One region of the Priestia sp. ABM2_011 genome, then DNA from elsewhere that is predicted to be linked to it. Evidence: riboswitches for the same ligand, from Rfam matches in the RefSeq annotation. Region 1 holds a riboswitch; each other region holds the start of a gene.

Evidence for each region. Region 1 has a riboswitch for cyclic di-AMP ahead of ACXAE4_RS08440 (potassium channel family protein). Riboswitches for the same ligand answer to the same signal wherever they lie in the genome.
Region 2: another riboswitch for cyclic di-AMP. It lies ahead of ACXAE4_RS07740 (dicarboxylate/amino acid:cation symporter); the one in region 1 lies ahead of ACXAE4_RS08440 (potassium channel family protein).
Region 3: another riboswitch for cyclic di-AMP. It lies ahead of kdpF (K(+)-transporting ATPase subunit F); the one in region 1 lies ahead of ACXAE4_RS08440 (potassium channel family protein).

Annotation. Positions count from the first base shown of each region.
Region 1 covers NZ_JBSWUB010000001.1:1,611,265-1,614,375, reverse strand. Annotated here, with positions in the region: gene ACXAE4_RS08445 (TrkH family potassium uptake protein) at 1-1,182, opposite strand, end outside; gene ACXAE4_RS08440 (potassium channel family protein) at 1,186-1,845, opposite strand; cyclic di-AMP (ydaO/yuaA leader) riboswitch at 1,970-2,114, opposite strand; gene ACXAE4_RS08435 (carboxymuconolactone decarboxylase family protein) at 2,230-2,688, opposite strand; gene ACXAE4_RS08430 (Lrp/AsnC family transcriptional regulator) at 2,809-3,111, shown strand, end outside.
Region 2 covers NZ_JBSWUB010000001.1:1,478,045-1,481,155, forward strand. Annotated here, with positions in the region: gene ACXAE4_RS07735 (NAD(P)/FAD-dependent oxidoreductase) at 1-1,042, shown strand, start outside; cyclic di-AMP (ydaO/yuaA leader) riboswitch at 1,646-1,800, shown strand; gene ACXAE4_RS07740 (dicarboxylate/amino acid:cation symporter) at 1,981-3,111, shown strand, end outside.
Region 3 covers NZ_JBSWUB010000001.1:2,277,460-2,280,570, forward strand. Annotated here, with positions in the region: gene ACXAE4_RS12395 (undecaprenyldiphospho-muramoylpentapeptide beta-N-acetylglucosaminyltransferase) at 1-711, shown strand, start outside; cyclic di-AMP (ydaO/yuaA leader) riboswitch at 871-1,013, shown strand; gene ACXAE4_RS12400 (hypothetical protein) at 1,086-1,223, shown strand; cyclic di-AMP (ydaO/yuaA leader) riboswitch at 1,239-1,379, shown strand; gene kdpF (K(+)-transporting ATPase subunit F) at 1,677-1,757, shown strand; gene kdpA (potassium-transporting ATPase subunit KdpA) at 1,782-3,111, shown strand, end outside.

The sequences.
Region 1 (3,111 bases):
CTCAGGAGTTGCTCCCATCGATAACCCCACTGTTCCAAACGCAGAAACCACTTCAAACATAATTTTTATAAACGGCAGGTTTTCTGAGATATTTAATAGAAAAATGGCCCCAAACACAAACATAATCGAAATCATCGTAATGGCTAGTGCCTTAAACACATGAAGAGGAAGAAGCCGTCTCTTTAACAGCACAATATCTTCCCTGCTTCGTAAAAATGCCCATACAGAAAAGACAATCACCACAAACGTTGTTAGTTTAATACCTCCTCCTGTTGACGCACTCCCTGCACCTATGAACATTAACATAACCATTAAAAATATGGTGGAATCATGTAGACTTCCTATATCGATACTATTAAAACCTGCTGTGCGTGTTGTTACCGCTTGAAAATAAGACGCCCACACTTTGTCTCCTAATGACAAACTTCCAAGTGTATGTGAATTGCCGTACTCTAAGAAAAAAATAAAAAGCATGGCAATCATGTTAATGGCAAACGTGCTGATAATCATAATTTTTGAATGCAGCGTTAGTTTTTTATACGATTTTTTTACCCACATATCAGCAAGAACGGTAAATCCTAACCCACCAATAATAAACAAAAAGGAAATCGTTATGTTAATAATAGGATCTCCTACATACTGAACTAAGCTGTCAGATAATAGTCCGAACCCTGCGTTATTAAAAGCTGAAATTGAATGAAACAAGCTAAAGAATAGCCCCTTAGACCATCCGAATTCCGGAACCCAGCGTATCGCTAAAAAGATAAGTGCAACAAACTCAATTAAAAATGAAAAGATAAACAGCCTTTTAACTAGCAGGACAACTCCGCCGACGCTCGTTTGATTTAATGCCTGCTGAACGAGCATACGCTCTTTAAATCCAATTTTTTTACCTAGCATCATAAAAATCAGCACGGCAAATGACATAATGCCAAGACCGCCTATTTGAATTAACAGCATAATAATCGTTTGACCGATGACGGTAAAACGCGTACCTGTATCTACGACGGCTAAGCCGGTCACTGTCATAGCGGAAGTAGATGTAAAAAGGGCGTCTACCCACCGGATTGGCTCAGTAGTAGAAAAAGGCATCATTAATAAAAGAGCACCAATAATAATTCCTCCGCCAAAAATGGAGACAAGCAGCTGCGGCGGCGTAAGCCTAACAATTTTTTTTTTCATAAGTTAAACTCCTTCTTCTTCAAAACGGTTTAAATCGCGATTATGTCCGATAACAATCAGCATATCTCCTTGTTCAATTGTTTCATGCGCCGTAGGCGAAATCACCATTTCCCCGTCTTTTCGCTGAAAACCGATAATATTACAGCCGTACTTTGCACGAATATTTAAATCAAACAGCGTTTTATTATGAAGTTTCTTAGAAGCGACAATTTCAACAATACTATAGTCTTTAGACAGTTCAATATAGTCAATAATTTTTTCTGACACCACGTGATGAGCAATCCGCTTCGCAATATCGCGCTCAGGATGAATGACTTTGTCCGCTCCTATTTTCTCCAGCACTTTTTGATGATACATATTCACCGCTTTTACCCATACTTGCTTAACGCCCATATCTTTTAAAAGCATCGTTGCAAGCACGCTTGCTTCGATATCGTCTCCAAACGAAATAAGAGCATGATCAACGTTACGAATGCCTAGCCCTTTTAAGCTAGCTTCATCAATTGCGTTCGCTTGCACGACATATGTAGCTGAGTTGCTATATTTCTTTACTACCTCCTGATTGCGGTCAATAGCGAGCACATCCACATCCAAATTAGCAAACTCTTCAACCAAACTGCCTCCAAAACGACCTAATCCCAATACAGCAAACTGTTTTTTCATAATGTATTTATTCCTTTCTTCAACTGCTGTGTGTTCTCTTAGCTTATACTTTTTCTAAAAAATTACATGTTTTTCTTAAAAAAAGCGCAAAAAAACACAGGAAGGCTCCTGTGTTTTTTCACACTCTTCCCCCTCAAAACGCTTGCGAAGTTAGCTGTCGGGTTCGGGTTTTAAGAGTAACCCTACCTTTTTAAGGATTCACCCCGGAGCACAATATGTGCGTAAATAATGGGTCCTCCGCTCCGTAATGGATTAAGCGATTTTTATTCAAATGTCTATGATCTATTTTTTAGAATAATCGATTCGATTCATGATACGTTTCACTTCACGAAAGCTATCTTACTCCTGTGGATTTTGTCTGTCAAGATATTTTTAGGGAAGACATCACTTGCGCTGCAAACTGCAAAAATCATATAAATCTAAACTGACAATCAGTTTGTGAAATTGATCAAACAAATTAATAACAGCCAAAAGCTCTAATAGCTGCGTATCACTGTAAAATTTCTTTAATTGATCCATATCAGCATCCGTCAAATCCCTTGGACGCACTCGGTATACATCTATAAATCGAAACAGCAGTCGATCTTTTTCTTCCAGCTCTTTTTCTCTTAACACTTTTTGATTAAGCGTCTTATCGCCTACATATGACATGCTCATACACGTCTCACAGCCGTTAACACCTGCTAGATAAAGCCTGATTTTTTCCTTAGTCTCTCTTTTTACTATATCACTGTTCCAAAGCTTGTCGTATAGCTCATCATACAACCTTTTTACATCTGGAATTAAATTCAGTGCTTTTTCAAAATTTGTTCCCTCTTCGTTTGTTAACAAAACTCTTGCCATTTTTTACTCACTCCTTTTTAATTATTATAGTAAGAAAAATGGAGATTTCAGATAACAAATAAAACATATTATCTGCTATTACTAATCAAATAAAACATTAATATGAAAGAAGGTTTTCAATTGAAAATTGATGAAATTGATTTATCGATTTTGCAGGCACTGCAGCAAAACAGCCGTCTTTCCTTAAGAGAGCTAGGAAAACAAATTAACCTGTCTCCTCCTTCAGTGGCAGAGCGAGTAAGACAGCTAGAGAGCTTTGGTATTATAAAAGGATATACAATCGATATTGATTATGAAAAGCTGCAGTTGCCCGTCTCGTGTTTTATTGAAGTAACCATGAAAAACGGAGAGCACGAGCGTTTTAAAAGATTTATTTCTCAGTATCCCTATGCTTTATTCTGTGAACGCATCGCCGGACAGGCT
Region 2 (3,111 bases), 130 kb from region 1:
ATACGCAGCAGGATTAAAGCTATTGCGTGCCCAAGTGCGTCATTTAGGAACAGAGCAAAATTTAGAAATTTTAAAAAGCATTTATGAATACTTAAAAGAAAAAATTGATATGCAGTATAAAACGGAAGTAGCCGATTTAATAACAGAAAAAGAAGATGGTCAGCATATCGTGCGCGGTATTGAATTGAAGAATGGTGACAGAATTACGGCTGATAAAGTCGTGGTTTCACCAGGTCGAGACGGCTCGAAGTGGATGAGCGACTTACTAAAAAAACGCCGTTTGAAAATGATTAACAATCAAGTAGACATCGGTGTTCGAGTAGAAACATCTAACGTTGTTATGGAAGAAATCAACAAGCACTTGTACGAAGGGAAATTTATTTACAATACGTCTGTAGGTACAAGAGTCAGAACGTTCTGCAGCAATCCTTCAGGGCATGTGGTAGTAGAGAATCATTCAGGGATTATGTTAGCAAATGGACACGCATACAAAGATCCGAAGCTTGGAAGTCAAAATACGAACTTTGCGCTGCTTGTTTCTCATAAATTTTCGGATCCATTTGATCAGCCGAACGAATATGCGCACGAAGTATCAAGATTAGCTAATATGCTGTCAAACGGAGGCTTAGTTGTTCAAAAGTATGGAGACATTTTAAAGGGGCGCCGTTCAACAGCGAATCGAATTAAAGAAGGCTTTTTAGAACCAACGTTAAAAGAAGCTGTCCCTGGTGATTTGGGTTTAGTGCTTCCATACAATACAATGAAAAGCTTAATTGAAATGACAGAAGCACTGGATCATGTAACGCCTGGGTTAGCATCTGAACATACGCTGTTTTACGGTGTGGAAGCGAAATTTTACTCCGCCCGTCCGAAGTTAAACGATAAGTTTGAAACTGAAATTTCCGGTTTATACGTGGGAGGAGACGGAGCTGGTATTACGCGAGGACTCGCGCAGGCAAGTGCGTGTGGTGTGTGGGTAGCGCGTGACATTGTTGAAAAATTAAAGAATCGTAAAGCAAGTTCTGAACCTGTTACTGTATAAAAAAAGAGGCCGTCACGGCCTCTTTTTTTTATGGGTTAAATAACGAGAGGGAATAAGTAAAAAGTAAAGAACTTGTACCGCTCCAACTCCGATAGTTTTATATGATAATTACCCGCTCCTTTTTTAAAAGATAGTAGGAAATCTATACTTCTATCTTGAGCAGAATTAAGTAGAATAAGGGGAATTGATAATGTCGATTTCTTCGCATCAATAAAGTCAGTGAAATTTTAGGGAGTGTATATCAAGCAGTACAAGGATAAAATCAACAGTTGGAAAGAGTTATTTTTTTTGATAAGTAAAATATTTATGGAAGCAGTAAAGTACATGGATATTAGAATAATTATACATATTAATGAATGATATTAATGGAAATAAAGTTCACTTTATAAACTATTTTTTGAATTAATTTTTTATTCATTAGATTGTAAGTCTTGTTAAATAAGTGTTTTTGGTTTATTAAAATATGATGTAAATATTTTAAAATATAACAATTCTCAACTTTTTACGATAAAATCATGCATTATTTTTGAATAAAAACTTGACAGGAATACATAAAATGAATTTTAATTAAAGTAACAATTATTATCATGCAAAAATATTAAAGAAAATTATTTGCTTAATCTCTTTTGTTTTATAAGAGAACGGAGGACCCATATTTGTGCGTAATGTACTTGGGGTGAATCTTGAATGAATCAAGTAGGGTAACTCACGTACCCGAATCCGACAGCTAACTCCGTAAGCATTCAGTGAGGGAATAACAGGTCTATGAAACCATGATATTCTCATGTTTTTTTGTATAGCTAAAAATATTCCTAAACTATTAATCTGAAAATTTTTAATATATTGTATATTTTGAGTGTTATCACCCTCAATGCATGGTAAAATAAGTATAGTAGTTAGAATCATTCTAATATAATTTATTTATGGGAGGTAAATCTATGAAGCTATCGACAAAGATCATTATCGCGCTAATTGCTGGTGCTGTTGTAGGAGTGTTGATTAATGCTTTTGCTCCAAGTGCTTTTGCTCCGCTGGACAAGTACTTGTTTACGCCGCTTGGGCAAATTTTCTTAAGCTTAATTAAAATGCTTGTTGTACCAATTGTGTTTTTCTCTATCACGTTAGGCGTAGCAGGTTTAGGAGATCCTAAAAAACTGGGAAGAATCGGGGCAAAAACAGTTTCGTACTTCCTAGTGACAACAACCGTTGCTATTGTAATTGGTTTATTATTAGCGTTTGTTATTAAACCAGGAACATTTGGATCTTTTGATACACAAAACGCTTCTTTTGAAGCTGAAAAAGCACCGCCGGTTGGAGAGACATTCTTAAATATGATTCCAGTCAATCCAATCCAAGCGATGGCTGAAGGGAATATGCTTCAACTTATCGTTTTCTCTATCTTTATCGGTTTTGGTATTACGATGCTTGGAAGTAAAACCAAAGGGCTTTATAATTTACTCGAGCAAGGCAATGAATTGATGATGTACCTTGTAAATCTAGTGATGAAGTTTGCTCCTTACGGAACATTTGGGCTTCTTGCAACAGCGGTTGGAAGTCAAGGCTGGCAGGCAATTAAAGCGATGGGGCTTTACATGATTGTAGTCGTGCTCGCACTGTTCATCCATTCGATTGTAACATATGGGGGGTCAGTCGCTCTTATGGCCAGACGTAACCCTATTGAATTTTTTAAAGGTTTTGCTCCTGCGATGACAGTTGGATTCAGTACATCAAGCAGTAGTGCAACGCTTCCGATTTCAATGAATGTGGCTCAAAAAAATCTTCGTGTCCCGGAGTCCATCAGCAGTTTTGTTCAGCCGTTAGGTGCTACCATTAACATGGATGGAACAGCAATTATGCAAGGTGTCGCGACTATTTTTATTGCGCAAGTATACGGCGTTGACCTGTCGCTGGGTGCTCTTGTGACGGTTGTATTAACAGCGGTGCTTGCTAGTATTGGTACAGCAGGCGTGCCGGGAGTTGGTCTCATTATGCTAGCGATGGTATTGAGTTCGGTTGGCCTGCCTGTAGCAGGTATCGGATTGATTATCGGGATTGATCGCTTGCTTGAT
Region 3 (3,111 bases), 670 kb from region 1:
TTCATTCATGAAAGTGATTTAACACCGGGACTGGCAAATAAAATTGCGCAGAAATTTGCCACTAAAATTTTTACTTCTTTTGATGAAGCCGCAAACTACTTTCCAAAAGAAAAAGTGCAGGTTGTTGGTTCACCTATTCGAAAAGAGCTATTTAGCGGAAGCGCAGCGAACGGGGAAAGCTGGCTACGCTTTTATGATAAGCGCCCCATTTTAACGATTATGGGCGGAAGTTTAGGAGCACGCCGTATTAATGAAATCGTTCGAGAGTCTTTGCCTGAACTGCAAAAGAAATTCCAAATTGTACACCTTTGCGGAAAAGGCAATATTGATACAAGCCTTGAAAAAGAGTCAGGATACCGTCAGTTAGAATACGTAAACGAACAACTTCCTGATGTTCTAGCGGCAACTGATTATGTGATTACACGCGGTGGATCCAATGCCATTTTTGAGTTTTTAGCTCTTCATAAACCGATGATGATTATTCCTTTATCAAAAGCACAGAGTCGCGGAGATCAAATTTTAAATGCACAATCTTTTAAGAAAAAAGGCTACTGTATGGTTGTAGAAGAAGAACAGTTAACAAAAGAATTGTTTTTACGTGAAGTAAGTGAGCTTCAGCAGCAGGCAAGTACAATGAAGCGTACAATGCGTGAAGCAACAAAAACGGATGCTATTTCAATTCTTGTAAATGAAATTGAGAAAATGAGCTAAAAAAAGCGTTCTTATCTCCTCGATAAGAACGCTTTTTTTCTTCTGAAATTATTATTTTAAAATAATGAATAAATATAGAAAAATAAAGCTTTTAAAATTTCAAAAAATGTTGTTGACAGTAAATTTTAACAGGAGTAAGATTACTCTCATGAAACGTTCCACTGTGAAACGCTGAGTCTTTTCTGAAAGAGAAGGAAAGAGCGGAGGACCCAATTATCAGGGGTGAATCTCTTAATTGAGTAGGGTTACTTTCTTGACCCGAACCCGTCAGCTAACTTCGTAAGCGTTAAGAGAGAGGATGGTGTAATCGTGGTCGTTTTCTATAACAGCGGATAGTACGCTCCTTTCAAAATATAGGTGAAAGGAGCGTCAGGATGCATTTATCTAAGCAAATGATTCAAATGATTGAATATCGGGCCATGTGCGACCAGCAATCTTTTGATCTAGCAAACCGCTATTTGTCTACGTTAGCTAATCAAAGTTTTAAACGCAGCAGTAAAAACTATTATTAAGTCTAAAAATTAAATAACAAATATACGCTTAATCAATTATGAGCGGGGGACCCAATATTTTGTACGTATGTACTAGGGGTGAATCTCTTAACTGAGTAGGGTTACTTCCATAACCCGAATCCGACAGCTAACTCCGTAAGCGTTTTGGGAGTAAAAAATTCGTGTGAATCACGGCTTATTTGTCGTGCATTAAACCGCGGAAGAGAACTCTCTTCTGCGGTTTTTTAGTGGGAAAAATCAGCATCACGTCTCACGGTTAGCTTTTTTGGACGTGATGCTTTATGAAAAGAAACCGTCACTAAACTTAGAAGCTATCATTTTTGTTAGGAAACAGTTAGGAGGGAGCAACTTGGATATGATCATGCTTGCAACGCTTGCCATATTAACAGCTGCTATGTACGGAATTATTTGCTGGTCGTCTCATGTAGTAGATGAAAGAGAGGAGAAGTGAAAGTGTCGTTCATTTTGTTAGGTATTTCAGTTCTCGTTTTAATTTATTTAGTATATGTACTGTTAAATCCAGAACAATTTTAATAAGCGGAGGAATAAAAAGTGGGGATTTTTCTACTATCAGTTGCGCTGCTGCTTGTTTTTGTAGCGCTTATTGCAAAGCCCGTAGGTATTTATATAGCGAATGTGTTTTCAAACGATAAAAACACTAGCTTGATAGGAAAGATAGAAACGGTGATGTTTAAAGCAGCAGGAATTAAAGGGCTTAATCAGACGTGGAAGCAATATGCATTTACTCTTGTTTTGGCGAATACGTTTATGATTTTTGTGGTGTACCTTATCTTCCGGTTTCAAGGGGTACTGCCGTTTAACCCAAGCCACATCAAAGGAATGGATCCGGCACTTGCTTTTAACACGGCCATTAGTTTTATGACAAATACGAACTTGCAGCACTACAGCGGCGAATCAGGTTTGTCCTATTTCTCGCAGATGGCCGCCATTGTATTTATGATGTTTGCTGCACCAGCAACGGCACTTGCAGTAGCAATCGCTTTTATTCGTGGGCTGGCAGGGAAAGAAATGGGAAACTTTTTTGTTGATTTTGTAAAGTCAATTACGCGTATTTTACTTCCTATCGCTTTTATAACAGGCATTTTATTTATGTTTTTAGGTGTCCCTCAAACGTTAAGCGGAACGGTGACTGCCCATACAATAGAAGGGGCAACACAGCAAATAGCAAGGGGACCAGTTGCTTCTTTTCTTTCAATTAAAGAGCTAGGAAACAACGGAGGGGGATTTTTTGGTGTCAATTCAGCTCATCCATTTGAAAATCCTAACGCGTTGAGCAATGTATTACAAATCGTCCTTATGCTTTTATTGCCAACAGCACTTCCTTTCACATACGGAAAAATGATCGGACAGCGTAAGCAAGGCCGCATCTTGTTTGTAGCGATGAGTATGCTGTTTATCGTTATTTTAAGCACAGCGTTCGTAACAGAGTGGGGCGGCAATCCAAGACTTGATTCTTTTCATTTGAACGAAGCGAACGGTTATATGGAAGGGAAAGAAGTCCGTTTTGGTGTCGGCATGTCGACGCTTTACGCCATCGTGACGACAGCAAGTGAAACAGGTGCAGTCAACACCATGCACGATACTCTTACGCCTCTTACCGGGTTGTTAACGCTTGGAAATATGATGTTAAATACCGTATTCGGCGGTGTCGGAGCAGGATTTATGAATGTCATGATGTACGTCATTATCGCCGTATTTTTATCAGGTTTAATGGTTGGAAGAACACCAGAATACGTAGGTAAAAAAATTGAAGGAAAAGAAATGAAGCTAATCGCCGTGACGCTTATTTTGCAGCCGCTGCTAATTTTAGGAGGAACAGCTGTAGCACTTACCACTCATTTAGGAATAGAAGGTATATCAAATCCAG